2 regions of the Streptomyces sp. NPDC008121 genome follow, and region 2 is predicted to be linked to the other one. Evidence: predicted binding sites of a transcription regulator. Region 2 holds the regulator's gene; the other holds the start of a gene.
What was found. The regulator HspR, encoded in region 2, represses chaperone genes until heat shock. The targets are predictions, from matches to a motif close to TTGAGNNNNNNNNNCTCAA.
Positions count from the first base shown of each region.

Region 1: lon (endopeptidase La) is a predicted target of HspR. The motif match lies at 13,487-13,505, and genes of this name have one in related genera.

Region 1 is NZ_JBIBHT010000003.1:472,899-487,731, reverse strand. Features, by position in the region: gene ACFZBD_RS12210 (zinc-binding dehydrogenase) at 1-230, shown strand, start outside; gene ACFZBD_RS12205 (cellulase family glycosylhydrolase) at 296-1,750, shown strand; gene ACFZBD_RS12200 (helix-turn-helix transcriptional regulator) at 1,875-2,807, opposite strand; gene ACFZBD_RS12195 (DUF4097 family beta strand repeat-containing protein) at 2,809-3,681, opposite strand; gene ACFZBD_RS12190 (hypothetical protein) at 3,897-4,712, shown strand; gene ACFZBD_RS12185 (DUF6104 family protein) at 4,782-4,967, opposite strand; gene ACFZBD_RS12180 (multifunctional oxoglutarate decarboxylase/oxoglutarate dehydrogenase thiamine pyrophosphate-binding subunit/dihydrolipoyllysine-residue succinyltransferase subunit) at 5,079-8,915, opposite strand; gene ACFZBD_RS12175 (ATP-binding protein) at 9,175-10,260, opposite strand; gene ACFZBD_RS12170 (response regulator) at 10,257-10,994, opposite strand; gene ACFZBD_RS12165 (spermidine synthase) at 11,054-11,719, opposite strand; gene ACFZBD_RS12160 (hypothetical protein) at 12,018-12,530, opposite strand; gene ACFZBD_RS12155 (GNAT family N-acetyltransferase) at 12,764-13,390, opposite strand; gene lon (endopeptidase La) at 13,528-14,833, shown strand, end outside.
Region 2 is NZ_JBIBHT010000004.1:408,298-423,130, forward strand. Features, by position in the region: gene ACFZBD_RS16180 (RNase A-like domain-containing protein) at 1-257, opposite strand, end outside; tRNA gene ACFZBD_RS16185 (tRNA-Gly) at 353-423, opposite strand; gene dcd (dCTP deaminase) at 819-1,394, shown strand; gene ACFZBD_RS16195 (phosphoribosyltransferase family protein) at 1,407-1,904, shown strand; gene ACFZBD_RS16200 (YIP1 family protein) at 1,980-2,861, opposite strand; gene ACFZBD_RS16205 (heterodisulfide reductase-related iron-sulfur binding cluster) at 3,069-5,327, opposite strand; gene ACFZBD_RS16210 (sugar transferase) at 5,471-6,022, opposite strand; gene dnaK (molecular chaperone DnaK) at 6,250-8,094, shown strand; gene grpE (nucleotide exchange factor GrpE) at 8,094-8,747, shown strand; gene dnaJ (molecular chaperone DnaJ) at 8,809-9,996, shown strand; gene ACFZBD_RS16230 (heat shock protein transcriptional repressor HspR) at 10,001-10,453, shown strand; gene ACFZBD_RS16235 (hypothetical protein) at 10,626-11,099, opposite strand; gene ACFZBD_RS16240 (helix-turn-helix transcriptional regulator) at 11,102-12,085, opposite strand; gene ACFZBD_RS16245 (hypothetical protein) at 12,214-12,492, shown strand; gene ACFZBD_RS16250 ((2Fe-2S)-binding protein) at 12,489-12,809, shown strand; gene ACFZBD_RS16255 (pyridoxamine 5'-phosphate oxidase family protein) at 12,944-13,357, opposite strand; gene clpB (ATP-dependent chaperone ClpB) at 13,457-14,833, shown strand, end outside.

The DNA of each region.
Region 1 (14,833 bases), on a different contig from region 2:
GCGACCGGCCGTCGCACGCCGAGCTGACCAGGATCTTCTTCCTGGAGCTGAAGGTCGTCGGCTCGACGATGGGCTCCAAGGACGAGCTGGAGGACCTGCTGTCCTTCTGCGCGGCCACCGGCGTCCGCCCGGTGATCGACGAGGTGCTGCCGCTGGACCGCGCCCGCGAGGGCTTCGAGAAGATGGCCTCCGGCGACCTCTTCGGAAAGATCGTCCTCACGACGTCTTGATGGTTCGTCAGATGTACTGATGGGATCTCCGGCACCGCGAACTCATCGTCGTACCGGAGGTCCCCGTGTTGCGAACGTCGCCCACCGTACGAACCTCGCCCGCCGTACGAACGACCCTGGCGGCAGGCGTCCTCGCCGCCGCTCTGCTCGCCGCGCCGCTCGCCCCGCCGCCCGCCGCCCCGGCCCTCGCCGCCCGCGCGGTGACCGCCGGCTCCGGCGGCGGCGCGATACCCGCCCTCACCGACGAACAGGGCCGGGTCCTCACCCTGCGCGGCTGGAACGTCGAGGACAAGGCGAACCGCGGCGAGCAGGCCCTCGCCGCCGTCACCGAGCGGCACTTCCGGGACATGCGGGCCAAGGGCTTCAACTTCGCCCGGCTCCTGATCTTCTGGGACGACCTGGAGCCACGGCCCGGCCGCTACAGCCAGTCCTATCTGCGGAAGATCGAACGTGTCCTGGGCTGGGCCCACAAGCACGACGTGCAGGTGCTGATCGACGCCCACCAGGACGTCTTCGGCCCGGCGTTCGGCCACCGGGGCGTGCCCGAGTGGGCGACCCGCGCCGACGGGCTGCCCTTCACCCCGCACCCCGACGACTGGTTCGCCGAGTACTTCGAGCCCGCCGTGCAGCGGGCCTTCACCCATCTCTACGAGGACGAGGACCTGCGGCGCGCCCAGGCCCGGATGTGGCGGGTCCTCGCCGACCGGTTCGCCGACCATCCCGCCGTCCTCGGCTACGACCTCATCAACGAGCCGATGGGCGAGCTGCGGGAGGGCGAGGAGCTGCCGGCCGCCGCCCGGCGGATCGAGCGCGAGCACCTGACCCCGATGTACAACCGCCTCGCGGACGCGGTCCGCTCGGTCGACCGGGACACCTGGATCTTCGTCGAGCCCACTCCGATCGTCGGCGAGGGCGTGCCCACGGGCCTCGGCAGGATCCACGACCCGAAGATCGTTTACGCCCCGCACTTCTACAACACCGCCATGGAGGCGGGCGCCGACTACGACCCGGACGCCGGCTGGATCGAGGCGTACGAGCGAGCGGTGACCCGTTACCCCGAGGCGTACCGGGTTCCGGTCGTCGTGGGGGAGTGGGGGCCGCTCAACAACGCGCTGCCCCGCATGAGCCGCTTCTACCGGGACGCGATGGCCTCTCTCGGCCGGTACGGCTCCGGATGGGCCGGCTACGTGTGGTGTTACGGCGGCGGCTACTGCGCGGTGGACGGCGCCGGGGCCTTCCGTACGAACAAGGAGCTGACGGCCGAGCCGTACGCGGAGGCGGTCGCGGGCACCGTCCGCTCATCCGCGTACGACCCCGGGAGCGGGGTCTACCGTCTGGAGTACGACTCCGGGCGGCGCGGCCCCCGCCTGACGAGGCTCTCCCTGCCGCCGGGCGACTGGACGGTCACGGCCCACGGCAAGGCGGTCGTGCTGCGCGAGCGGCCCGGCGCCGCCTGGGTCCTGGCCACCCCGGGCGCCCGGGTGACGGTCACCGTCACCCGGGACCGAGACCGAGACTGAGGCCGGGACCGGGACCGGGACCGGGACCGGGACTGAGACCGAGACCGAGACCGCGACCGAGACGGGCTTCCGGGCCGGCCGTGAGCCGGGCCCGGGTCCCCGGACCGGTCGTGCGGCGGGGACGCTAGCCCCTGTCTCTCTCCTGTCCCTGTCCGTGTGCCGGCCCCCGCTGCCCGTCCTTCTGGGCGGGCGTCAGCAGGGCGGTGATCCGGTCCGCGGCCGTCGACAGGTGGCCGCGGGCCGTGGCCAGCTGGTCGGGGGTCACGCCGTGGTCCCGGGCCGTGTCGCGGATGTCGTCGCGGAAGCGGTCCAGGAGACGGTCCAGATCGCGGGCCGGGTCGCCGGTCGGGGTGTGGTCCTTCGCCCACTCCGACGCGGCCTGCTCCGGGGTCTGCGGCTGCTGCGCCGTGCCCTTGGCGTGCACACCGGTCACCAGGCCGCCGAGCTGCGCGGTGATGTCCGAGAGGCCCTCCCAGACGCCCTTGGGCCAGTCGCCCCGGGCGAACCGGTCCTGCACCTGCTCCTGCACCTGCTGGGCGATCCGCTGGAACTCCTTCGCCTCGCTCCGCGCCGACTGCGCCTCGGCGCGGGCCTGGCGGGTCTGTTCCTTCCACTCCTGCTTGGCGCGGCGCAGCTCCTCCTTGACGTCGGCGAACGACGAGTCCTGGCGTCGGGTCTCGCTCGCCGCCGCGCGCATCTCGCTGCGCAGCTTGCCGGCCGCACCGCGCACGTCGTCACGGATCTCGGAGGCCAGCTCCGACACGGACTCGCGGATCTCCCGCTCGAGGTCGGTCAGTTCGCCGCCGCGGCCGGCCAGCTCGGCGCGGCCCGCGTCGGTGATCGAATAGACCTTCCGGCCGCCCTCGGTGGCGTGCGTGACCAGGCCCTCGGCCTCCAGCTTGGCCAGCCGCGGATAGACCGTGCCCGCCGAGGGGGCGTACAGACCGTGGAAGCGCTCCTCCAGGAGGCGGATCACCTCATAGCCGTGGCGGGGCGCCTCGTCGAGGAGCTTGAGGAGATAGAGGCGGAGTCGGCCGTGGGCGAAGACGGGCGGCATGTCAGAGCACCTTTCCGGAGGTGGTGGACGCGTCGGGGGCCTCGCCCTCGGCGGGGGCCGGGTCGGGGCGGCGCAGCAGTGCGATGGAGCCGGAGACGGTGGTCGCCTTGAGCGTGCCCCGGCCCGCCCCGAGGGTGCCGGTGATGCTCTTGGAGCCCCACTGCCCCGCCACCCGCAGGTCGGCGAAGGCGTTGGTGACGGAGCCGCTGGTCGTGTTCGCCTGGACCCGGGCGTCCGTCGGGTGGGGCAGCCGGATGGCGACCTCCCCGGAGACGCTGGTGAGCCGGATGTCGGCGGGCGGTCCTTCCCGGTCGGCCGGGTCGAGATCGATGACCATGTCCCCGCTGACCGTCTCGGCCTTCACCGAGCAGCCCGCGCCCTCGATCACCGTCACGTCGCCGGTCACCGAGTTGACCCGCAGCGCGCCCGTGACCGCCTGCGCCTCCAGGCTGCCGGAGACGCTCTCGGCGTGGACCGGTCCGGAGAGACCGACGAGCGTGGTGTCGCCCGTGACGCCGCGGATGTCCGTACGGCCCCGGATCCCGGAGACCACCGCGCCGGCGCCGACCACGCCCACCTCCACGTCCACCCCGGCCGGGACGGCGACGGAGACGACGGCCCTGCGGCGCAGGCCCTCGCGGTCGAACCACTTGAGGAACCCCTTCCAGTGCAGGTCCTCATAGCTCACGGTCAGCGTCGAGCCGTCCTGGGTCACGATCAGCGGTGGTCCCTCGATCTCGGAGACCTCCAGGCGCGCCGCACTCTCGTCGGTCCCGACGACGTTCACCGCGCCGCCGACGATGCGGACCCGCAGCCGGGTCACGGGCTCGGGCAGGGTGAGCTTCCTGGGCTCGGCGACGGACCACTCTGTCATGGTGCTGACCTCCCGTTTGACGACGCGATACGCGACGCCCGGTCTCCGGCACGCCGACGCGGTGACGCATCACGCAACATATCGCGTCTCCGAAAGACACGATATATCGCGGCGGTCGGAAGTCAACCCTCTCCGGGGGCGCCCGGGGACACCCGGCTCGCCCTCGGGCCACCGGAATACCCCGAACCATGACAAATTGGCCTAGCGTATGGGCCATGAACGCGACATCCGGCGTCCGCCCCGTCGGGGCCCTGCTGCTCTGCCGTGCCGACCCCGCGGCGGTCCGCCCGCCGGCCCAACTGCTGCGGGAGGAGCTGCTCCTCGCCCCGGCAGGCAGCGAATGGAGCGTCATCGTCCCCGAGGGGAAGCCGTGGCTGCACGGCGGCGAACCCGTCGACCGGGTCGTCACGGGCTGGGCCACCGCGCTGGCCGTCTCCGCCGCCACCTGGCCCGTCCTGGCGCTCTGGTGGGACGAGGACCGGGCCGGGTTCACCCTGGCCAACGGCTTCCGCCGCACCGTCGGCTACACCTGGCTGGCGGCCGGCACCCCGGTCGGCGAGGACGAGGCCATGCGCACCTTCGCGGCCCGGCTCGCCCTCGACCCCGTCCTGGACGTCCAGGACCTGGAGCCGCTCACCGAACCCGACGCGGACGCCGACGCCCACAGCAGGCTCATCGGTCTGACGGCGGTCCTCGCGCGCGTGGGCCTGGATCTGCCGGTCGGGCTCACCCCCGGCGAGAGCGCCGACCGGCTCCGCTCCGTCGCCCTCGCCCAAGGGGCGGAAGAGCTCGAATGGTCCGGCTGGCGCGAGGCCGTACGCGCCGAACTGGCCGCGGTGGAGGAGGGCCGCCTGGGGCCGTACCTGCGCGGGCCCCGGGCCCGGCTCCTCGGCGCGGCCCAGCTGGGGGCCGGCCTCCCGCTCCTCGCCTGGGGCCTCGCCCGCCGCAGCGGCGGCTGGGCGGCGGCGGGAGCACTGCTCGTCGCCCACGGGGGCCTGGGCCTCGCCTACGACCGGATCCGCGGGACGTAACCCCCCACCGAACCCTTCACGGGCTCCAGCGGCCCCTGCCGTCCCCGTCCGGACGGCTTCCCTCCGGTCCTACTCCTCGTCCTCGTCCTCGTCGTCCAGGCGCGCCAGCCAGGTCGCCAGGCGCTCGACCGGCACCTCGAAGTCGGGGTTGAGGTCCACGAACGTCCGCAGCTGCTCGGCGAGCCACTCGAAGGAGACCTCCTCCTCGCCGCGCCGCTTCTCCAGTTCCTCGATGCCACGGTCAGTGAAGTACATGCGCTCAGGATAGGCCGTGCGCCCCGGGCCGGGACGGGCGCGTACGCCGGAGGCCCGGCCCCCTCGCGGGGTGCCGGGCCTCCGTACGCGGAACGTACCGGAACAGCGGGATCAGGCGTCGAAGACCTCGTTGACCAGCTGCTGCTGCTCGGCCTGGTGGCGCTTGGCCGAACCGACCGCCGGCGACGAGGAGTGCGGACGCGAGATCCGGCGCAGGCGCTCGCCGTGCGGGATGTCGGCGCCGACCGCCAGGTCCAGGTGGTCGATCAGGTTGAGCGCGATGAACGGCCAGGCACCCTGGTTCGCCGGCTCCTCCTGCGCCCACAGGTACTTCTCGGCGTTCGGGTACTTGGCGATCTCGGCCTGGAGCTCGGCACCCGGCAGCGGGTACAGGCGCTCCAGACGGATGATCGCCGTGTCCGTGACACCGCGCTTCTGCCGCTCGGCCTCCAGGTCGTAGTAGACCTTGCCGGAGCAGAAGACGACCTTGCGGATGTCGGCGGCGTTCGTCGTACCCGCCTCGACGGCGGAGTCGCCGATCACCGGACGGAAGCCGCCGGTGGTGAACTCCTCCACCTTCGACGCCGCGGCCTTCAGACGCAGCATCGACTTCGGGGTGAAGACGATCAGCGGCTTGTGGTGCGGGTTGTGGACCTGCCAGCGCAGCAGGTGGAAGTAGTTCGACGGCAGGGTCGGCATGGCGACCGTCATGTTGTCCTGCGCGCACATCTGGAGGAAGCGCTCCGGGCGGGCGGACGAGTGGTCCGGGCCCTGGCCTTCGTAACCATGCGGCAGGAGCAGCGTGACGCCGGAGGTCTGGCCCCACTTCTGCTCGGCCGAGGAGATGAACTCGTCGACGACGGTCTGCGCGCCGTTGACGAAGTCACCGAACTGGGCCTCCCAGATCACCAGGGAGTCCGGGCGGGCCAGGGAGTAGCCGTACTCGAAGCCCATCGCCGCGTACTCGCTGAGCAGCGAGTCGTAGACGTTGTAGTGGGCCTGGTCCTCGGCGAGGTAGAGCAGCGGGGTGTAGTCCTCGCCGGTCTCCTGGTCCACCAGGACCGCGTGCCGCTGGCCGAAGGTGCCACGGCGGGAGTCCTGGCCGGACAGCCGGACCGTGGTGCCCTCCATCAGCAGCGAGCCGATGGCGAGGGTCTCGCCGAAGCCCCAGTCGATGGTGCCGTCGTCGATGGAGGCCGCGCGGCGCTGCATCTGCGGCATCAGGCGCGGGTGGACCGTGACCCGCTCCGGGATGCTGACCTGCGACTCGGCGATCCGCTTCACGACCTCCTGGGAGACCGCGGTGGTGACGGCGACCGGGAACTCGGGCTGGGCGTCCGGGACGTGCGCCGGGGCCGGCGCCGAGGTGGCCTCGCGGACCTCCGCGAAGACCTTCTCCAGCTGGCCCTGGAAGTCCTGGAGCGCCTGCTCCGCCTCTTCCAGCGTGATGTCGCCGCGACCGATCAGCGACTCGGTGTACAGCTTGCGCACCGAACGCTTCTTGTCGATCAGGTTGTACATCTGCGGGTTGGTGAACTGCGGGTTGTCGCCCTCGTTGTGACCGCGGCGGCGGTAGCAGATGAGGTCGATCACGACGTCCTTGTTGAACGTCTGGCGGAACTCGAAGGCGAGCCGCGCGACGCGGACCACGGCCTCCGGGTCGTCGCCGTTCACGTGGAAGATCGGCGCCTCGATCATGCGGGCCACGTCGGTCGCGTACATCGAGGAACGCGAGGACTCCGGGGCGGCGGTGAAGCCGACCTGGTTGTTGATGACGATGTGGACCGTGCCGCCGGTGCGGTAACCGCGCAGCTGCGACATGTTCAGCGTCTCGGCGACGACGCCCTGGCCGGCGAAGGCCGCGTCGCCGTGCAGGGCGACGGGCAGGACGGTGAAGTCCGTGCCGCCCTTGTTGATGACGTCCTGCTTGGCGCGGACGACACCCTCCAGGACCGGGTCGACCGCCTCCAGGTGCGAGGGGTTGGCGGTGAGCGAGACCTTGATTTGCTCGCCGTCCAGGCCGGTGAAGGTGCCCTGGGCGCCCAGGTGGTACTTCACGTCGCCGGAGCCGTGCATCGACTTCGGGTCGAGGTTGCCCTCGAACTCGCGGAAGATCTGCGCGTACGACTTGCCGACGATGTTGGCGAGGACGTTCAGGCGGCCGCGGTGGGCCATGCCGATGACGACCTCGTCCAGGCGGGACTCGGCGGCGGAGTCGATGACCGCGTCGAGCAGCGGGATGACGGACTCGCCGCCCTCCAGGGAGAACCGCTTCTGGCCGACGTACTTGGTCTGCAGGAAGGTCTCGAACGCCTCGGCGGCGTTCAGCCGGCGCAGGATCCGCAGCTGCTCCTCGCGCTCCGGCTTGGAGTGCGAGCGCTCGACACGGTCCTGGATCCACTTGCGCTGCTTCGGGTCCTGGATGTGCATGAACTCGACGCCGGTGGTACGGCAGTACGAGTCGCGGAGCACGCCGAGGATGTCGCGGAGCTTCATCATCGACTTGCCGGCGAAGCCGCCGACCGCGAACTCGCGCTCCAGGTCCCACAGGGTGAGGCCGTGCTCGGTGATGTCCAGGTCGGGGTGCTTGCGCTGGCGGTACTCCAGCGGGTCGGTGTCGGCCATGACGTGGCCGCGGACCCGGTAGGAGTGGATCAGCTCGAAGACCCGCGCGGCCTTGGTGACGTCGTCGTCGTGCGAGGCGTCGATGTCCTTGAGCCAGCGGACCGGCTCGTACGGGATGCGCAGGGCCTTGAAGATGTCGTCGTAGAAGCCCTCCTCGCCGAGGAGGAGGTTGGCGACGATCCGCAGGAACTCGCCGGAGGCGGCGCCCTGGATGACCCGGTGGTCGTAGGTCGACGTCAGCGTCATGACCTTGGAGATGCCCAGCTTGTTCAGGGTGTCCTGGGAGGTGCCCTGGAACTCGGCGGGGTAGTCCATCGAGCCGACGCCCATGATGACGGACTGCCCGGGCATCAGACGCGGCACGGAGTGGACGGTGCCGAGGCCGCCGGGGTTGGTCAGCGAGACCGTGACGCCGGAGAAGTCCTCCATCGTCAGCTTGCCGACACGGGCGCGCTTGACGATGTCCTCGTAGGCCTGCCAGAACTCGAAGAAGTTCAGGGTCTCGGCCTTCTTGATGCCGGCGACGACGAGCTGGCGGTCGCCGTTGGGCTTCACCAGGTCGATCGCGAGACCGAAGTTCACGTGCTCCGGCTTGACCAGGGTCGGCTTGCCGTCCTTCTCCGCGAAGGAGTAATTCATCGACGGCATGGCCTTGATCGCCTGCACCATGGCGTACCCGATGAGGTGCGTGAAGGAGATCTTCCCGCCCCGGGCGCGCTTGAGGTGGTTGTTGATCACGATCCGGTTGTCGAAGAGCAGCTTCACCGGGACGGCGCGGACGGACGTGGCCGTCGGCACCTCCAGCGAGGCGTTCATGTTCTTCGCCACGGCGGCGGCGGGGCCGCGCAGGGTGATCAGCTCGGGGCCGTCCGGGGCCTCGGCCGCCGGAGCGGCGGCGGGCTTCGCCGGAGCCTGGGCCGGGGCCTTGGCGGCCGGGGCCGGCGCCTTCGGGGCCGGAGCGGCCGCCGCGGGCTTGGCGGGCGCCTGGGCCGGCGCGGCCTGGGCCGGAGCCGCCGGGGCGGCAGGCGCGGCCTGTGCGGGGCCCGCCTGCGGCGCGGCGGGCGCGCTCGGGGCCGGCGACGTGGCCGGCGGGGTCGGGGTGGCTCCGGCCGCCCCCGCGGCGGCGGGAGTCTCCGAAGAGCCGGGCTTGTAGTCGGCGAAGAAGTCCCACCAGGCACGATCGACCGAATTCGGGTCCTGGAGGTACTGCTGGTAGATCTCGTCGACGAGCCACTCATTGGCGCCGAAGGCGGTCGCAGGGTTCTGACCCTGCCCGTCTTGGTCGGTGGAGATGCTCGAGTTACTGGGGGACTGAGACGACACGGCGGTAACCGCCCTCTTCCGCTTCACAAGGTGATGGACAGCGGAAATAAAGGCTACGCCTCCCTGGCCGGGAGGTGCAGGCCGGGCACTCCAACGTCGCGCAAGTCACACTTGACGGAGCGTTTCGGGGCATGGAATGGCGGGAAACAAGCGTGGTTCTGCCCTCTCCCGGGTAGGGGAGACGGGGGTTGCGGCCCCCTGGGGCCCGCAACCCTGACCACGTACCCGCGGGCCTGGTCCTTCCGGTTCGAACCCTACGTCAATCCCGCGCCGGAGGGCCGCCCGGAAGGGTGACCTGGATACGGCAGCCGCGTGACGATTCGGCCACTCCGATCTCCCCGCCGTGCAGATCCACCGCCCAGCGGGCGATCGCCAGCCCCAGCCCCGTGCCGCCGTCGCTGCCCGGGCCCGACTGGGCCGGCACCGATCCCCGGTTGAACCGCTCGAAGACCGTGCGGCGCAGGTGCTCCGGGATTCCCGGACCCTCGTCCTCCACCTCCAGCGCCAGCGAGTCCGGCCAGGCCCCCCGCCGGGCCCGTACGGTCACCCGGCCGTGCGCGGGCGAGTGCTTCACCGCGTTGTCGATGAGATTGGCCATCACCTGGTGCAGCCGCTCCGCGTCCGCGTGCGCCGTGAGCTCCGGCGGCGAGACGTCGAGGTGCAGATGGACGTCCGTGCGCCGGTGCAGGCCGGAGGTGGTCGTCAGGCCGCGCTGCGACGCGGCCAGATTGGCCTCCCGCAGCACCCCCGACAGGTACGGCCACACCTCGAACCGCCGTGCCTTCAGCGTGACGACACCGTTGTCAAGACGTGACAGGTCGAGCAGGGTCTCCACCAGCCGGCCCAGCCGCTCGGTCTGCTTCAGCGCCGTCCGCATCGTCTCCGGGTCCGCCTCGGAGACCCCGTCGACCACGTTCTCCAGGACCGCTCGGAGCGCGGCGATGGGCGTCCGCAGCTCGTGCGAGACATTCGCCACCAGCTCCTTGCGGTGCCGGTCGACCGCCTCCAGGTCGTCCGCCATCCGATTGATCGTCGAGGCGAGGTCCCCCAGCTCGTCCCGGCGGTCCGCGCCGCGCACCCGCCGGCTGAAGTCGCCGCGCGAGATCGACCCGGCCACCGTGTTCATCTCGTCCAGCGGCGCCGTCAGCGACTGCGCCACGAACTGGGTGATCAGCAGCGTCGCGATCATCGCGAAGACCGTGATGTACCGGAACTCCGTCGAGGTCCTGATCGCCACCAGGGCGAGCCCGGAGGTCAGCAGGACCGCCCCGACGACCAGCGTGCCCAGCTTGGTCTTGATCGAGATGGCGATCCGGCGTCTCGTACGCGCCTCGCGGCGGATCACGGCGCCGGTGTCTCCAGGGCGTAGCCGACGCCGTGGACGGTACGGATCCGCTCCGCCCCGATCTTCCGGCGCAGCGCCTTGATGTGGCTGTCCACGGTCCGGGTCCCCGAGGCGTCCGCCCAGTCCCACACCTCCGCGAGCAGCTGCTCCCGGGAGAGGACCGCGCGGGGGGTGTTCGCCAGGCAGACCAGCAGGTCGAACTCGGTGGGCGTCAGATGGACGTCCTCGGCCCGGACCCGGACCCGGCGCTGCGCGTGGTCGATCTCCAGCTCGCCGAGGCGCAGGATGCCGCTGCGCGGGGTCACGGCCGCCATCGCGGCCCGCTCCACCCGCCGCAGCAGGACGTGCACCCGGGCGGCCAGCTCGCGCATGGAGAACGGCTTGGTCATGTAGTCGTCGGCGCCGACGCCGAGCCCGACCAGCATGTCCGTCTCGTCGTCCCGGGCGGTGAGCATCAGGACCGGCACGGGCCGCTGGGCCTGGACCCGGCGGCACACCTCCAGGCCGTCGAAGCCCGGGAGCATCACGTCCAGCAGCATCAGGTCCGGCTGCCAGGCCTCCGCCGCGTCGACGGCCGCCGGACCGTCCGTCGCCGTCTGGACGAGGAACCCCTCCGCCCGCAACCGCGCGGAGATCGCATCCACGATCGTCGTGTCGTCCTCGACGACCAGCACACGCCGCTGCGCGCCCGGAGTGGCCGCCGCACCGTGGTGAGTGGTGTGTGTCTGCTCCATTGCCCTGCCTTGCGTAGCTGATGTCGGTCAGCAGCGTAGAGGCAGCGGCGGCGTCCCGGCTACGCAGGCCTGATGCCGAGGTGCACCACGTCCGGGACGCCCCGGGCAACCGGGATCTCTTCCGTCCGTACCCCGCTGAATCCGGCATTCCGCAAGGTTGCTTCGAAATCGGCGGACGGCTGCGCGGACCAGACGGCGAGGATCCCACCGGGGTTGAGGCGGGCCGCACAGGCCGCCAAGCCCTCGGCGGAGTACAGGGATTCGTTGCCTTCGGTGACGGTCCAGCCCGGGCCGTTGTCGATGTCCAGACAGATCGCGTCGAAGGTGTCGGGGGAGTCGTGCAGGTACTCGATCATGTCCGTGTGCAGGATCACGCACCGCGGATCCGCCAGGGCGGCGCCCGAGACCGCGGCCAACGGGCCACCCCGGTGCCAGTCGATGATCGCGTCCTCCCGCTCCACCACCGCGATCCGCGCCCACCGCGGGTCGGCGGCCGCGTGCGCCAGGGAGAAGCCGACACCGAGACCGCCGATCAGGACCGAGCCGCCATGACGTCCGCCGAGCGCCTCCATCGCCGCGTCGATCAGCGTCCGCTCGGAACGCCCATCGGAGGTGTCCATGAGGAACGTGCCGTTCACGATGATCTCGAAGTCGTCGCCGCGGCGGCGCAACACGACCTCTCCGTACGGTCCCTCGCGGCGGTCGAGGGTGACGGGACTCGACATGGTTCTCGCTCCGATCTCGGGCTCGGCGGGTCGTCCCGCCATCCTATTTTTTTGGGGGCTCGGTTCGCCTCCGGGGCCTTTGAGCCGGACTCACACAGCCGTACGTGCTTGCTGCCCCCCTTTTTTTTGGAGGCTCGGTTCGCCTCCGGGGCCTATGAGTCGGACTCACACAGCCGTACGTGCTCGCTCCCTCGTTCCTCGGGAGCTGCGCGCGCTCGGCCGTGTTCCCCCGACGGCCCCTTCGGCTCACTCGCCAGAGGGCACTTGGGAGGGGGCGACGGCGGAACGCGGTGCGGGGTCAGGGGGTCGTCGGCGGGCCGCCGTCGGGAAGGGCGTCGAAGACCCGCCGCAGGGCCGCCGGAAGCTCGCCGTCCGCGGCGACGACGACCCGGTACCGGTGCGACACGACGTACCGGAAGCCGTCGAAGACGGGCTTACCAGTGGGGCGTACGGGCACCGCCGCGTACGCCGGGGCCTCCAGCGCGGCGCGGAGTTCCGCGACCTGGGCGGGGGTCATCCGGCCGGTCCGCGCCGGCCCGGTGCCGGAGCGGGTGGTGTAGCCGCCGTCGTAGTGGACGACCAGCTGGTTGTTCACTCCGGCGTAGCCGCCGCTGACGCCGACTTCGACGAGGACTTCCCGCGGGCCCGGCCGGTGGTCGCTCGCCGTCGGGGTCGGCGGGACGCTCACCTCGGGCGGAGCGGAGGGCGGGGTCGGCGCGTCGGAACCGGGCGCCGTCGTGGGGGAGTCGGCGCGGGGTGGGGGCGCGTCCGGCCCGCAGCCGGCCACGGCCAGCGCCGCGCCCAGCGTCACCGCGACGGCCCACAGCCTCGCGTACGGCCGACGATCTCTTCCCGTCCGCGCGCCCGTGTTCCGGCCGACCCGCCTCACGCGCCCACCCCTCTGTCCCATGCGCCCGAGCATGCCTTCCGGCGGGTCCGGTTGAACAGAGGCCGGGTGAGGGCATCCGAGCCGACAGCCGGGCGCCGAGAGCCGGCGGTCGGAGTCTGGGGCGCGGTCCATCCGTGACGGCAAGGCAGCCGGCTTCAGGCGCGCACGATCCCGGTGAGCGGACCCTCGTACCGCCACCCCAGCGTCCCGTACAGGCCGATGCCGTCCGTCGTCGCCGAGAGGACCCCGGTCACCGCCCCGGCCTGCGCGGCGGCCGCTTCGAGGGCGCGCATGACGTTGGAGCCGAGGCCGCGCCGGCGGTGGGCGGGGTCGGTCTCGACCTGGTCGGCGACCGCCGTCGAGCCGGTCGGGGCGATCTGCCCGCGCGCGGCGAGGGTGCCGTCCGGGGCGAGGATCCTGACGCGGATCACGCCGTCGGTGACCTCGGTCGTCCGGGCGTACCCCTCCGGCGCGGGCGGACGCACGCGCGCGTCGAGGCGCTTGCACATCATGAAGCCGGGGTCGTCGGGGATCGACCAGCCCGGAGTGATCCACTCCGCGGCCTCCTCGGCCGTCGCCATGATCTTCAGCCAGGCGTACGGCTCGGTGACGTCCGCGCAGAGCTTGCCCACCGAGACCGCGTCGGGGGCCGGCAGGACATGGCGGAAGACGTGCCGCGGCAGGCCGACGTCGATGCGGTAGCCCCAGGGCTCGGGGACGGCGGGCGGGGTGCCCCGTGAGACGGTCCAGCCCGCCACCCACGCGGCTGTAATAGCTCCCATATCCATAGAGGTATTACACCGGCAGCGTGGCGGGCCGCGCGAGGGTGATCGCTGAGAGCGAACGGCGGCAGGGGAACATTCGGAGGCTCACATGCATTGAGTCGGCATAACTCAACTTGACTGCCGAAGGGGAGATCATGACTGCCGAGTCCACGGAGTACCCGACGCTCACCCTGCCCGTGCTGCCGCTCGACGACGAGGTGGTGCTGCCGGGGATGGTGGTGCCGCTCGACCTGTCCGACGCCGATGTACGCGCCGCGGTGGAGGCCGCCCAGGCCGCCGCGCGCTCCGGCTCCGCCGGAGCCGGGGACGGTGCGGGTGGCGGTGCGGGCAAGCCGCGGGTGCTGCTGGTGCCGCGCGTCGACGGGACGTACGCCGGGACCGGCGTCCTCGGCACCGTCGAGCAGGTCGGCCGGCTCTCCGACGGCGACCCCGGCGCGCTCATCCGCGGTCGCGGCCGTGTGCGGATCGGCGCCGGGACGACCGGCCCCGGCGCGGCCCTGTGGGTCGAGGGGACCGTCGTCGAGGAGACCGTGCCCGACCCGCTGCCCGGCGCCGTGACCGAACTGGTCAAGGAGTACAAGGCGCTGGCCACCAGCTGGCTGAAGAAGCGCGGCGCCTGGCAGGTCGTGGACCGCGTCCAGCAGATCGACGGCGTCGCCGCCCTCGCCGACAACTCCGGCTACTCGCCCTTCCTCACCGTCGAGCAGAAGGTCGAACTCCTGGAGACCGCCGACCCGGTCGCCCGCCTCCGGCTCGCCACCGCGCAGCTGCGCGAGCACCTGGCCGAGCAGGACGTCGCCGAGACGATCGCCAAGGACGTCCAGGAGGGTGTCGACAAGCAGCAGCGCGAGTTCCTGCTGCGGCGCCAGCTCGACGCCGTACGCAAGGAACTGCGCGAGCTGAACGGCGAGTCCGAGGGCGACGAGTCCGACGACTACCGCGCGCGCGTGGAGGCCGCCGACCTGCCCGAGAAGGTGCGGGAGGCGGCGCTCAAGGAGGTCGAGAAGCTGGAGCGGTCCAGCGACCAGTCCCCGGAGGGCTCCTGGATCCGCACCTGGCTGGACACCGTCCTGGAGCTGCCGTGGAACGAGCGGACCGAGGACCGTTACGACATCCAGGGCGCCAAGGGCGTCCTCGACGCCGAGCACGCGGGCCTGGAGGACGTGAAGGAGCGGATCACCGAGTACCTCGCGGTGCGCAAGCGGCGCGCCGAGCGGGGCCTCGGCGTGGTCGGCGGCAGGCGCGGCGGCGCCGTGCTCGCGCTCGTCGGCCCGCCCGGCGTCGGCAAGACCTCGCTCGGCGAGTCCGTGGCGCACGCCATGGGGCGGAAGTTCGTCCGGGTCGCGCTCGGCGGCGTACGGGACGAGGCGGAGATCCGCGGCCACCGGCGGACGTACGTCGGCGCTCTGCCGGGACGGATCGTACGGGCGGTCAAGGAGG
Region 2 (14,833 bases):
GGGTCGACCGGTTGCTTGAACACGCTGCGTCCGCTGGCCTCGTCGTTCGGCGCGTCCGCGCGGAACTTCTCGACGTCTCCATCGGTCGCCGGCGGCGGACCCTTGATCCACGCCTCGATCTGGGCCTTGTTCTGGTTGAGGGCGTACTCGGTCAGATCCTCGGCCCGCTGGTAGTTCGGGAAGGCCGAAGAGCTGCCGGGGTACGGCTTGCCGTGCGCCCACGCCTGCGTCGGACCGTTGGTCTGCTGGTCGCGCACTCGACGCCGAGTCCCTGTCCGAACTGGACGCACTGCCAGAGCCGAACTGACACGACGACGAAGCCCCAGGTCGCTGACCTGGGGCTTCGTAGAAGAGCGGATGACGGGAATCGAACCCGCGCTATAAGCTTGGGAAGCTCATGTTCTACCATTAAACTACATCCGCGCAGCGGTCCGAAGATCGGTACCGCAGACTCGGACACTGTACCCCATGCCCGCCCCCGCGACGTAGCCGTCCCCTACGGAGTGCCGCCTGGAGTCGTGTCCTGTTCATCCCCTAATGTGGCTGTCTCGTCCACCACTTGTCGGGGAAGGGACTTGATGGGTTCGATGGAGCGCACCGTCGTCCGTTGTGCCGAAGGGCATGTGTTCAGTACCGCCTCGTTCCCGCTGCAGCAGCTCGGGGCCGCGCGGATCGGGCCCGGGCGGCTGGTTCGGTGTCCGCGATGTGCGCGGTTGCGGCATGCGGTGCCCGTGGAGCTCGGGCAGCGCTGAGGGGCCGCCGGGCGCGGGTCCCTGCCCGATTGGGGCAGGTCCGCGCCCTCTGCGTATCGTGGGGGCGTGCTTCTCTCAGACAAGGACATCCGGGCCGAGATCGATGCCGGGCGGGTACGCATCGACCCGTACGACGAATCCATGGTGCAGCCCTCGAGCATCGACGTGCGGCTTGACCGCTTCTTCCGGGTGTTCGAGAACCACCGCCACCCCCACATCGACCCCGCCGTCGAGCAGCACGACCTGACCCGTCAGGTGGAGCCGGAGGGGGACGAGGCGTTCATCCTGCACCCCGGCGAGTTCGTGCTCGCGTCGACCTACGAGGTCATCACCCTGCCCGACGACATCGCGTCGCGCCTGGAGGGCAAGAGCTCCCTGGGGCGGCTCGGGCTCGTCACGCACTCGACCGCCGGGTTCATCGACCCCGGCTTCTCCGGGCACGTGACCCTGGAGCTGTCGAACCTCGCCACCCTGCCGATCAAGCTGTGGCCGGGGATGAAGATCGGCCAGCTGTGCATGTTCCGGTTGAGCTCGCCCGCCGAGTTCCCTTACGGCAGCGAGCGCTACGGCTCGCGCTACCAGGGACAGCGGGGGCCGACGGCCTCCCGTTCCTTCCTGAACTTCCATCGGACCCAGGTGTGAGGGGCGGTCGTCATGAGTGAGGTACGCGAGAACCTGACGTACGAGGGCTTCGGGCGCGCCGTCCGTGAGCTCGCGCAGACCATCGCCGACGACGGTTACGAGCCCGACGTCGTGCTCTCCATCGCCCGCGGCGGCGTCTTCGTCGCCGGCGGCCTGGCCTACGCGCTGGACTGCAAGAACATCCACCTCGTGAACGTGGAGTTCTACACCGGCGTGGGGACCACCCTGGAGATGCCGGTCATGCTGGCGCCCGTCCCCAACGCGATCGACTTCTCCGACAAGAAGGTCCTGATCGCCGACGACGTCGCCGACACCGGCAAGACGCTCAAGCTCGTCCACGACTTCTGCGTCGACCACGTCGCCGAGGTCCGCTCCGCGGTCGTCTACGAGAAGTCGCACTCCCTGGTGAAGTGCGAGTACGTGTGGAAGAAGACCGACGAGTGGATCAACTTCCCCTGGTCGGTCGAGCCGCCCGTCGTCCGGCGCGCGGGCCAGGTCCTCGACGCCTGAGCCGGCTTCCCCGGCCGTACGAGAAGAGGGGCCCCGCCGTTCTCCACGGCGGGGCCCCTCTTCTTCGTACGCGGCTTACAGCGTGCCCAGCTTGATGATCGACAGCAGCGCCACCAGCTGGATCGCCGAGGCGCCCAGCGCCTTCGGCCACGGCAGGTCGTGGGAGCGGCTCACCATCGCCGTGAGGAGGGCGCCGGCGGCCAGCCAGGTGACCCAGCCGAGGACCTGCACGAGACCGTTCTCGCCGCCCAGGAAGATCGCGAAGAGCAGTCGGGGCGCGTCCGTGATCGACATGATCAGCATCGACAGGCCGACGGTCGGCTGCCAGGAGCCGTCCCCGCCGAGCTGGCGGGCGAGGGTGTGCGTGACGACGCCCAGGATCAGTCCGCCGATAACGAAGCCGACGCCGGTCATCAGGACGTACGGGATCGCCGTCGACAGGGTCGCGTTGATGGCCTCTTCGCGCGCCTGGTCGAAGCCGAAGATCGCGAGCAGGCCGTAGAGGAAGGTCACGACGAGCGCGGGGCCCCAGACGGGGTAGTCCCGCATCTGCAGGAACGTCGGCGCGGGGCGCAGGACGATGCCGCTCAGCAGGGCCTTCCAGGGCAGCCGGGGGCCCGTGGGGCCGGGGGCCGCGCCCGCCTGGTAGGTGGCGCTGTCGCCGTACGGGTCGTCGTGGATGCTGAACGCCCGCGTGTGGCCCGGGTTGTCCGCCGTGCCCGCGTGCGGCTGCTGGGCGTGCTGCGGGTGCTGCGCGTGCGGGTCGCCGAAGTACTCCGGCTCCCCGTACTGCTGCCCGTACGGCTGCTGCCCGTACTGCTGTCCGCCCTGACCCTGCGGGGGCCACTGCTGCTGCGGGTACGGCGGCGGGGCCGCCTGGTACCCGTTCGGCGCCTGCTGCGGTCGTTGTTGCGGGGGGCGGTTGTCCCGGCCGCGTCCGTTCCTGAATCCAGCCACGTCATCGAACGTACCCGCTCCCGCCCCGCGGGGCTCAATCAGCACCGACCTTGCCACTGAGCTGTGACATCCCCTAGGGGGCCTCAGGGGGCCTCAGGGGCGCGGGGACGGGCGGCCCGCCCGTACGGAAGGAGCACCGCCCGTACGTACGAGAGGACCGCCCCGCTCGCTCGCGGGACGGTCCTCTCCAGACGTACGGCGCCGGGGCTACTGCGCCGGCTCGGGCTCCGGCTCCGGCTCGGCCGGGAGCTGTTCCACCGGCTTCTTCACCGAGTCGAGCAGCAACTGGGCCACGTCCACGACCTGGACGGACTCCTTCGCCTTGCCGTCGTTCTTCTTGCCGTTGACCGAGTCGGTCAGCATGACCAGGCAGAACGGGCAGGCGGTGGAGACGATGTCCGGGTTGAGGGACAGGGCCTCGTCGACGCGCTCGTTGTTGATGCGCTTGCCGATCCGCTCCTCCATCCACATCCGCGCGCCGCCGGCGCCGCAGCAGAAGCCGCGCTCCTTGTGGCGGTGCATCTCCTGCTGGCGCAGGCCCGGGACGGCCGACATGATCTCGCGCGGGGGCGTGTAGACCTTGTTGTGGCGGCCCAGGTAGCAGGGGTCGTGGTAGGTGATGAGCCCGTCGACCGGCGTCACCGGGATCAGCTTGCCCTCGTCGATGAGGTGCTGGAGCAGCTGCGTGTGGTGGATGACCTCGAACTCGCCGCCCAGCTGCGGGTACTCGTTCGCGATCGTGTTGAAGCAGTGCGGGCAGGTGGCGACGATCTTCTTCGCCGACTTCGGCTTCTTCGTCTCCGGGTCGTCGTCGTCCTCGCCGAACGCCATGTTCAGCATCGCGACGTTCTCCTGGCCGAGCTGCTGGAAGAGCGGCTCGTTGCCCAGGCGGCGGGGCGAGTCACCGGTGCACTTCTCCTCGCCGCCCATGATCGCGAACTTGACGCCCGCCATGTGCAGCAGTTCGGCGAAGGCCTTGGTGGTCTTCTTGGCCCGGTCCTCCAGGGCGCCGGCGCAGCCGACCCAGTAGAGGTAGTCGACCTCGGTGAGGTCCTCGACGTCCTTGCCGACGATCGGTACCTCGAAGTCGACCTCCTTGGTCCACTCGACGCGCTGCTTCTTCGCCAGGCCCCAGGGGTTGCCCTTCTTCTCCAGGTTCTTCAGCATCGTGCCGGCCTCCGAGGGGAAGGCGGACTCGATCATCACCTGGTAGCGGCGCATGTCGACGATGTGGTCGATGTGCTCGATGTCGACCGGGCACTGCTCGACGCAGGCGCCGCAGGTGGTGCAGGACCACAGGACGTCCGGGTCGATGACGCCGTTCTCCTCGGCGGTGCCGATCAGCGGACGCTCGGCCTCCGCGAGGGCGGCGGCGGGGACGTCCTTGAGCTGCTCCTCGGACGCCTGCTCGTTGCCCTCCATGTCCTTGCCGCCGCCCGCGAGGAGGTACGGCGCCTTGGCGTGCGCGTGGTCGCGCAGGGCCATGATCAGGAGCTTGGGGGAGAGCGGCTTGCCGGTGTTCCAGGCGGGGCACTGCGACTGGCAGCGGCCGCACTCGGTGCAGGTGGAGAAGTCGAGGATGCCCTTCCAGGAGAACTGCTCGACCTGGGAGACACCGAAGACGGCGTCCTCGGCCGGGTCCTCCCAGTCGATCTCCTTGCCGGCGGTCGTCATCGGCAGCAGCGGGCCGAGGGCGGTGGAGCCGTCGGAGTTCCGCTTGAACCAGATGTTCGGGAAGCCGAGGAAGCGGTGCCAGGCGACACCCATGTTGGTGTTCAGCGAGACCGTGATCATCCAGGTGAAGGACGTGACGATCTTCAGCGCCGCGAAGAAGTAGGTGAGGTGCTGGATCGTGCCCAGGCTCAGCCCGTCGAGGGCGGCGATCAGCGGGTACGAGGCGAAGAAGCCGGGCTCCCAGCTCGTCACGTGGTGCTGGACGCCCTCCAGGGCGCGCAGCGTCATGATGCAGACGCCGACGATGAGGATGACGGCCTCGACGAAGTACGCCTGGCCGGTCTTCGAGCCCGCGAAACGGGACTTGCGGCCCGCCCCGCCCGGCCGGTTCAGCTGCCGGATCACGATCAGGGTCAGGATGCCGAGGACCGTCATCAGACCGAGGAACTCGGTGAAGATCTCGTACGGCAGCCAGTCGCCGATGAACGGGATCAGCCAGTCGGCCTGGAACAGCTGGCCGAAGGCGTTGACGATGGTGAGCAGCAGGGAGAAGAAGCCCACCGCCACGAACCAGTGCGCGACGCCGACGATGCCCCAGCGGTTCATACGGGTGTGGCCGAGGAACTCCTTGACCAGGGTGACGGTGCGCTGCGTGGGGTCGCCGGTGCGCGTGCCCGCGGGCACGGGCTGGCCGAGCTTCACGAAGCGGTAGATCTGCGCGATGGCGCGCCCGAACAGCGCGACGGCCACCACCGTGATGACGATCGACACGACGATCGCGGCGAGTTGCATTTGGGGCTCCTCGGGCGGGCCTGCGAGGCGGAGTGCCGACACTGCCGAGTGTGGCACTACTAAGCGGTAACTTATTCAGTCCGTGCTGAGATTACCGCTTCGGGGCGCCCCGCTGTAGCGGCGCCCGCGGTGATCTGTGTCGCTCAGGCAAGCCTTGCCGGCGGGGCCTCTCCGGTCGCCGCGCGACGTCTGCGGACTGCTGGAAGCGTACGCGCCAGGATGGCGAGATCCATCCCCAGCCAGTGATGGTCCACATAGTGGAGGTCGAGCAGCTCCCGCTCCTCCCAGGGCAGGTCGGAGCGGTCGCTGATCTGCCACAGGCCGGTGAGGCCGGGGCGTACGGAGAGCCGGCGGCGGGTCTCGCCCGCGCACTCGCGGTGGGCGGGGACCAGAGGGCACGGGCCGACCAGGGACATCTCCCCGCGGACCACGTGGAGCAGCAGCGGGAGCGCCGCGAGCGGCCCGGGGGTGCGGAAGGTCAGTATCCGGAACGTCCTGCCGTCGCGGCCGGCCATCGTGCGGCGGCGCAGGAGTCCCGTCCCGTCGGCCCCCTGCGCCCCTTCACCGTCCGGCCGCGCGGCGGCGCCCCCGCCCGCCCGCGCGGCGAGCGACAGCGCGACGAGGGCGAAGAGGGGGGACAGGAGCAGCAGGAGGGTGAGTCCGCCCATGAGGTCGAGTGCGCGCTTGGCCGTCATGCCCCCACCACACCCTTTCGTGGGATATTCGTGAGGTATCGGACTCTCTCACGGAGGGGTGTCCGAGCCGGGGGAGCGACGCGCCCGAGGGGCGGTCGGTGGGGCCTCTTTGAGCCGAAGGCAGCGCGAACAGTTGAGCCGACACGACTCAGGTCTGTTGACGCGGGAGAACCGGTCGTGCATCCTTGAGCCAGATCCACTCAAGTCAGTCAGCTGGAGGAATCGAAATGGCACGTGCGGTCGGCATCGACCTGGGCACGACTAACTCCGTCGTCAGCGTTCTCGAAGGCGGCGAGCCCACCGTCATCACCAACGCCGAGGGCGCCAGGACCACGCCGTCCGTCGTCGCCTTCGCCAAGAACGGCGAGGTGCTCGTCGGCGAGGTGGCCAAGCGCCAGGCGGTCACGAACGTCGACAGGACCATCCGGTCGGTCAAGCGCCACATGGGCACCGACTGGAAGATCGACATCGACGGCAAGAGCTTCAACCCGCAGCAGATGAGCGCCTTCATCCTGCAGAAGCTGAAGCGCGACGCCGAGTCCTACCTGGGCGAGAAGGTCGTCGACGCGGTCATCACCGTCCCGGCGTACTTCAACGACTCGGAGCGTCAGGCGACGAAGGAGGCCGGTGAGATCGCGGGCCTCAACGTCCTGCGCATCGTCAACGAGCCGACCGCGGCCGCCCTGGCCTACGGCCTGGACAAGGACGACCAGACGATCCTCGTCTTCGACCTCGGTGGCGGCACCTTCGACGTGTCCCTCCTGGAGATCGGCGACGGCGTCGTCGAGGTGAAGGCCACCAACGGTGACAACCACCTCGGTGGCGACGACTGGGACCAGCGCGTCGTCGACTACCTGGTGAAGCAGTTCGCCAACGGCCACGGCGTCGACCTGGCCAAGGACAAGATGGCTCTCCAGCGTCTCCGCGAGGCCGCGGAGAAGGCGAAGATCGAGCTGTCGTCCTCCACGGAGACGTCGATCAACCTGCCGTACATCACGGCCTCCGCCGAGGGCCCGCTGCACCTGGAGGAGAAGCTCACCCGGGCGCAGTTCCAGCAGCTCACGGCCGACCTGCTCGAGCGCTGCAAGACCCCGTTCCACAACGTCATCAAGGACGCGGGCATCCAGCTCTCCGAGATCGACCACGTCGTCCTGGTCGGTGGCTCCACCCGTATGCCCGCCGTCGCCGAGCTCGTCAAGGAGCTGACCGGCGGTCAGGAGGCCAACAAGGGTGTGAACCCGGACGAGGTCGTCGCCATCGGCGCCGCCCTGCAGGCCGGTGTCCTCAAGGGCGAGGTCAAGGACGTCCTGCTCCTCGACGTCACCCCGCTGTCGCTTGGTATCGAGACCAAGGGCGGCATCATGACCAAGCTCATCGAGCGCAACACCACGATCCCGACCAAGCGGTCCGAGATCTTCACCACGGCCGAGGACAACCAGCCGTCCGTGCAGATCCAGGTCTACCAGGGCGAGCGCGAGATCGCGGCGTACAACAAGAAGCTCGGGATGTTCGAGCTGACCGGTCTGCCGCCGGCGCCGCGTGGCGTCCCGCAGATCGAGGTCGCCTTCGACATCGACGCCAACGGCATCATGCACGTGACCGCGAAGGACCTGGGCACGGGCAAGGAGCAGAAGATGACCGTCACCGGCGGCTCCTCGCTGCCGAAGGACGAGGTCGACCGGATGCGCCAGGAGGCCGAGCAGTACGCGGACGAGGACCACCGTCGTCGCGAGGCCGCCGAGTCCCGCAACCAGGGCGAGCAGCTCGTCTATCAGACGGAGAAGTTCCTCAAGGACAACGAGGACAAGGTCCCCGGTGAGGTCAAGACCGAGGTCGAGACCGCCGTCGCCGAGCTGAAGGAGAAGCTCAAGGGCGAGGACACCGCGGAGATCCGTACGGCCACCGAGAAGGTCGCGGCCGTCTCCCAGAAGCTCGGCCAGGCGATGTACGCCGACGCCCAGGCCGCGCAGGCCGCGGGCGGCGAGGCCCCGGGCGCCGACGCCAAGGCCGACGACGACGTCGTCGACGCCGAGATCGTCGACGACGAGAAGCCGAAGGGCGGCGCTGCCTGATGACGGAGGAGACCCCGGGCTTCGAGGAGAAGCCCGACGTCCCCTCCGGCGCCGAATCCGACGACGCCGCCGAAGCCGCCGAGGCCCCCTCCCAGGAGGAGGGCTCGGCGGCCCCGGCCGGGGACGCAGCGCAGACAGCCGGTCTGACGGCCCAGCTGGACCAGCTCCGCAGCGCGCTCGGTGAGCGCACCGCGGACCTCCAGCGGCTCCAGGCCGAGTACCAGAACTACCGCCGCCGCGTGGAGCGGGACCGGGTCACGGTCAAGGAGATCGCCGTCGCGAGCCTCCTGGGCGAGCTCCTGCCCGTGCTCGACGACGTCGGCAGGGCCCGGGACCACGGCGAGCTCGTGGGCGGGTTCAAGTCGGTGGCCGAATCGCTGGAGACCGTCGTCGCCAAGATGGGACTCCAGCAGTTCGGCAAGGAGGGCGAGCCCTTCGACCCGACGATCCACGAGGCCCTCATGCACTCGTACGCGCCGGACGTCACCGAGACGACCTGCGTGGCGATCCTGCAGCCGGGGTACCGAATCGGCGAGCGGACCATCCGGCCCGCGCGCGTGGCGGTGGCCGAGCCCCAGCCCGGGGCGACGCCGGCCGCGAAGGAAGAGAAGTCGGCAGACGAGGAGAGCGGTGGCCCCGAGGAGGCCGTGTGACCCGAGTCGGGTCACACGCCCCCGGGGCTAGCGCGAAGATCGTCCGGGAGGAGGGACGTCGATGAGCACGAAGGACTTCGTCGAGAAGGACTACTACAAGGTTCTCGGCGTCCCCAAGGACGCCACCGACGCCGAGATCAAGAAGGCGTACCGGAAGCTCGCCCGCGAGAACCACCCGGACGCCAACACGGGCGACACCAAGGCGGAGGAGCGCTTCAAGGAGATCTCCGAGGCGAACGACGTCCTCGGCGACCCCAAGAAGCGTAAGGAGTACGACGACGCCCGCGCCCTGTTCGGCAACGGAGGCTTCCGTGCCGGACCGGGCGGGGCGGGCGGAACGTTCAACTTCGACCTGGGCGACCTCTTCGGGGGCGCCCAGGGCCCGGCCGGCGCCGGTGCCGGCGGCTTCGGCGGCGGCCTGGGCGACGTCTTCGGCGGTCTGTTCAACCGGGGCGCGGGCGGCGGCGCGGGGACGCGCACGCAGCCGCGCCGCGGCCAGGACATCGAGTCCGAGGTGACGCTCAGCTTCACCGAGGCGGTCGACGGGGCCACCGTGCCCCTGCGGATGTCCTCCCAGCAGCCCTGCAAGGCCTGTTCGGGCACCGGCGACAAGAACGGCACCCCGCGGGTCTGCCCGACCTGCGTCGGCACCGGTCAGGTCTCCCGCGGCGGCAGCGGCTCGTTCTCGCTCACCGACCCCTGCGTGGACTGCAAGGGGCGCGGCCTCATCGCCGAGACCCCCTGCGAGGTCTGCAAGGGCAGCGGGCGGGCCAAGTCCTCCCGCACCATGCAGGTCCGCATCCCCGCCGGTGTCTCCGACGGCCAGCGGATCCGGCTGCGCGGCAAGGGCGCGCCCGGCGAGCGGGGCGGGCCGAACGGCGACCTCTACGTCGTCGTCCACGTCGACGCCCACCCGGTCTTCGGCCGCAAGGACGACAACCTCACCGTCACCGTGCCCGTCAGCTTCCACGAGGCGGCGCTCGGCGGCGAGATCAAGGTACCGACCCTCGGCGGCCCCGCGGTGACGCTGAAGCTGCCCGCCGGCACGCCCAACGGACGGACCATGCGCGCCCGCGGCAAGGGCGCGGTCCGCAAGGACGGCACCCGGGGCGACCTGCTGGTGACGGTGGAGGTCGCGGTGCCCCAGGAACTGGACGACAAGGCCCGCGAAGCCCTCGAGACGTACCGCGAGGCGACGGCGGGCGAGGACCCCAGAGCAGAACTCTTCCAGGCCGCGAAGGGAGCTTGACGCGATGGACATCCGACCGGGGCGCAGCCGCAACCCGTACGAACTGACCGACGAGACACCGGTGTACGTCATCTCGGTGGCCGCCCAGCTCTCCGGGCTGCACCCGCAGACCCTTCGGCAGTACGACCGCCTCGGTCTGGTCTCCCCGGACCGGACGGCCGGGCGCGGCCGGCGCTACTCGGCCCGTGACATCGAACTGCTGCGCACCGTCCAGCAGTTGTCGCAGGACGAGGGCATCAACCTGGCGGGTATCAAGCGCATCATCGAGCTGGAGAACCAGGTCGCGGCGCTCCAGTCCCGGGTGGCCGAGCTGTCGGCGGCCGTGGACGGCGCGGCGATGGCGATGCGGCAGCGCGAGGCGCAGGTGCACGCGTCGTACCGCCGTGACCTGGTGCCGTACCAGGACGTCCAGCAGGCGAGCGCGCTGGTGGTCTGGCGCCCCAAGCGCGGCGAGTGACCCCGGCGGCCCCGTAGGCCACACTGCCCCGCAGGCCGCGTAGCTTCCCGCAGGCCCCTTCCGTACCGGTGTTCCGGCGCGGGAGGGGCCTCGCGCGTGCCAGGGGTGCGGGGAGGGGCCTCGTGCGTGCCAGGGGGGGGCGTACGGGCCCCTCCGCGCCGCCCCTCGCCCCTTACGGGATCAGTTCGCTCACGATGTCGCCGACCGTCTCCCACGCGGGCGCCGCGCCGGTGCCGAAGGCGGCGGCGAGGGCGGTGCCCACGGCGATGTCCTGGGGGCGGAGCTCCGCCGGGGCCGTCCAGTCGGTGTCGACCCGGCCGTCGCCCGAGGACTCCAGGGTGCCCAGCCGGCGGCCGCCGCGCAGCAGCCGGCTGTCCACGTGCGAGCAGGGGATCAGGCGGTACCGCGCGCCGGCGACCTTCGCGTCGACGCGGTAGGACCGGCGCAGCAGACGGCCCCGGGCCGGCCGGATCCCGGCGGGCCGGCCGTCGACGGTGAGCGTCAGCGCGCGCCGGTCCCGGGTGCCGATGGGGACGAGGGCGTTCACCCCGGTCCCGGGCGCCCGGACCACCTCGACGGTGGGCAGCCCGTGGCCGGACACCCGCAGCGTGCCCGCCGGGCCGTCCAGGTCGATCCGTACGTACACGATCAGCCGTCCTGTTCGAGGATGCCGGACTGGGCGATGAGGAAGCCCAGCTGGGCCCGGCTGCCGCTGCCCAGGGCGGCGGCGAGCTTGGCGATGTGGGCGCGGCAGGTGCGCACGTTCATCCCGAGGCGGCGCGCGATGGCCTCGTCGACATGGCCTTCGACGAGGAGCTTGGCGATGGAGCGCTGGACGCCCCCGATGCCGTCCACGGACGGGCTGTAGGGGATCTCGTCCTCCCACGGCACGCCGTGCAGCCAGAACTGGTCGAAGACGCCGACGAGGTACTGCACCAGCCCTTCGTGGCGCAGTTCCAGCGCCACCCGCCGGTCCGAGCGGGCGGGCACGAAGGCGACCTTGCGGTCGACGATGATCAGCCGGTCGATGATCTCCTCGAGGGTGCGCACCTCCAGCCCGTACGGCGCGATCCGCTCGACGTACCCCATGGTGGCCGAGTGGTGGCGCGCGGTGTGCTGGTAGAGGGTGCGCATGCGGATCCCGCGGTCGAGCAGGGGCTCCACCCGGCGCAGCCCCGCCTGCACCACCTCGGGCTTGCGCCCGCTGCCCGGCTGGATGGTGAGCAGCTCCTCGCCGCACTCGTTGATGACCCGGTCGAGCGTGGCGTTGATGAGGCTGAGGCCTTCCAGGACGGTGATCGCCTGGGTCGCCGACGGGTCCGGCGCGTTGATCGTCATGAATGGCTCGAACGTGTCCGCCAGCGAGATGGCCAGCTGCCGGCGCTGCTGGATCTCCCGCTCGATGGGGTGTATGAGCTTGTTCAGCGCGATGGACGGCGGGATGGGCCGCAGCCACTGCGTGTCGTCCGGGTCGGGGTGCAGCAGCGACAGTTCGATCAGGCAGGGGACCGGTTCCACCTCCGCGCGGGCGATCCTGCCGGCTCTCAGCGCGGTCGCGTAGAGACGTTTTCCGGCGTCGCACAGCTCGCCCGGACCGTGCCGTGTGTCGGTATCACCCTGCTTCGGCTCCATTTGCACCCCCCTCAGGGTCCTGAATTACAGGAACATGATGCCTGGCATCGCTGGTGGAAGGGTTCGGAGTGAGCCATCGTCTTATTCGCGGGGGAGGAGGTAATGATCAAAAGAGGTGGAGATCGGCCATGACCAGGATGGTTCGTGCACTTGGCGCCATAGCTTTCGCTGCTGCGGCTGCCCTCGGCGCTCTCGCCCTCGACGGCGAGCCGACGTGGGACACGCCGCCCGCGAACAACGTTGTCGCCGCCCCGGGCGAACCGACGTGGGACTCCACGCCGACGGTCGCGGGTGAGCCCACGTGGGACTTCGCGCCGACGGCCAAGGGGGAGCCCACGTGGGACTCCGTCAAGACCGTCGAGCGCGAGCCGACGTGGGACTCCCTCCCGGCGGGCGCGGACGCATGACCGTGCCGCCGGACGACCGGGTCTTCCGGCGGGAGATGGCCTCGGCCTATCGATCCGGGTGGCATTTCATCGATCTCGTCACGGCCATTCCCCACCGTGGTGATTCGTTGATGGTCACCCTCTTCGGAGAACCGATCGTCGTCGCTCGTGAGCAGGACGAGGACGTCCGCGCCTACCGGTGCCTGCGGAGGCCGCGTGGCGCCCCGCAGCCGGTCCGCTGTGCCATCCGGTACGGCATGATTTTCGTCAATCTCGATCAGCGGGACCACCAGCTGCTCGAGCCCGAGACCATCACCGCCACCCCCCGCAGTGCCTGAGCGATTCCCCCGTCGTTGTAGATCGCTCAGGTGCTTCCCCCACACAGCGGCGCCATCGCGGACCTGAAACGCGATGGCGCCGTTGTGCTGCCCGGGCGCGGTTCCCCCGCCCCCGCCCGGGCCTGGTCCCGGTGTCAGGCGCGGCCCATCGCGCGGGTCAGCGCGATCTCGATGACCACCCGGTCCGGGTTCGGCGCCGGGACCCGGCCGTAGCGCGTGGCGTAACGGTCCACCGCGTCCGCGACGACCTCCGGCTCCGTGCGGATCCGGGCCACGCCCTCCAGGGTCGCCCAGCGCCCCTTGTCCACCTGGCAGACCGCGACCCGCGCGCCCTCGGGGCCCGCCGCCAGGACGTTGGCCACCTTGCGGCTGTGCTTGTTGGTGATCACCCGGGCGATGCCCTTCTCGCCGCCCTTGGGGTCGTACGTCACGCCCACCGCCACGACGTGCGGGGTGCCGTCGGCGCGCGGCGTGGTGAGGGTGCACATGTGGTACTCCCGCCAGAAGCTGAGGTACGAGTCGTCCGGGTTCCTCGGGTCAGTCGCCATGCCGCGAAGCCTATCCTTGAGCGGAATAGACTCAACTTTGTGTACGCTGTACGAGTCATGCGTGATGGCAGCACGGTTTGACAGGAGGAGAGACCGCACGTGGACGCCGAACTGACCAACAAGAGCCGGGACGCCCTCAACGCGGCCACCAGCCGCGCGGTGTCCGAGGGGCATCCCGATCTGACCCCCGCGCACCTTCTCCTGGCGCTCCTGGCGGGCCAGGACAACGAGAACATCACCGACCTGCTGGCCGCCGTCGACGCCGATCAGGCCGCTGTACGGTCCGGTGCGGAGCGGCTCCTCGCCGCCCAGCCCAGCGTGACCGGATCCACGGTCGCGCCGCCGCAGCCCAACCGCGAGCTGCTCGCCGTCGTCGCCGACGCCGACCGGCGCGCCAAGGAGCTCGGGGACGACTACCTGTCCACCGAGCACCTGCTGATCGGGATCGCGGCGAAGGGCGGTCAGGCGGGCGAACTCCTCGCCCAGCAGGGGGCGAGTGCCACGAGCCTCCTGGACGCGTTCGAGAAGAGCAGGGGAGGGCGCCGGGTGACCACACCGGACCCGGAGGGTCAGTACAAGGCGCTGGAGAAGTTCGGCACGGACTTCACGGCGGCCGCGCGGGAAGGGAAGCTGGACCCCGTCATCGGGCGTGACCAGGAGATCCGGCGCGTCGTCCAGGTGCTCTCGCGCCGGACCAAGAACAACCCCGTCCTCATCGGCGAGCCCGGCGTCGGCAAGACCGCCGTCGTCGAGGGCCTGGCCCAGCGGATCGTCAAGGGCGACGTCCCCGAGTCCCTGCGGAACAAGCGCCTGGTCTCCCTCGACCTCGGTGCGATGGTCGCCGGCGCCAAGTACCGCGGCGAGTTCGAGGAGCGCCTGAAGACCGTCCTCTCCGAGATCAAGGAGAGCGACGGCCAGATCATCACCTTCATCGACGAGCTGCACACCGTCGTCGGCGCGGGCGCCGGCGGCGACTCCGCCATGGACGCGGGCAACATGCTCAAGCCGATGCTGGCCCGCGGCGAACTGCGCATGGTCGGCGCGACGACCCTCGACGAGTACCGCGAGCGGATCGAGAAGGACCCCGCCCTGGAGCGCCGTTTCCAGCAGGTCCTCGTCGCCGAGCCCTCCGTCGAGGACACCATCGCGATCCTGCGCGGCCTCAAGGGCCGGTACGAGGCCCACCACAAGGTCCAGATCGCCGACTCCGCCCTCGTCGCCGCCGCCACCCTCTCCGACCGGTACATCACCTCCCGCTTCCTGCCGGACAAGGCCATCGACCTCGTCGACGAGGCCGCCTCCCGGCTCCGGATGGAGATCGACTCCTCGCCCGTCGAGATCGACGAGCTCCAGCGCGCCGTGGACCGGCTGCGCATGGAGGAGCTGGCGCTGAAGAACGAGAGCGACCCCGCCTCCGTCCAGCGCCTGGAGAAGCTGCGCCGCGACCTCGCCGACAAGGAGGAGGAGCTGCGCGGG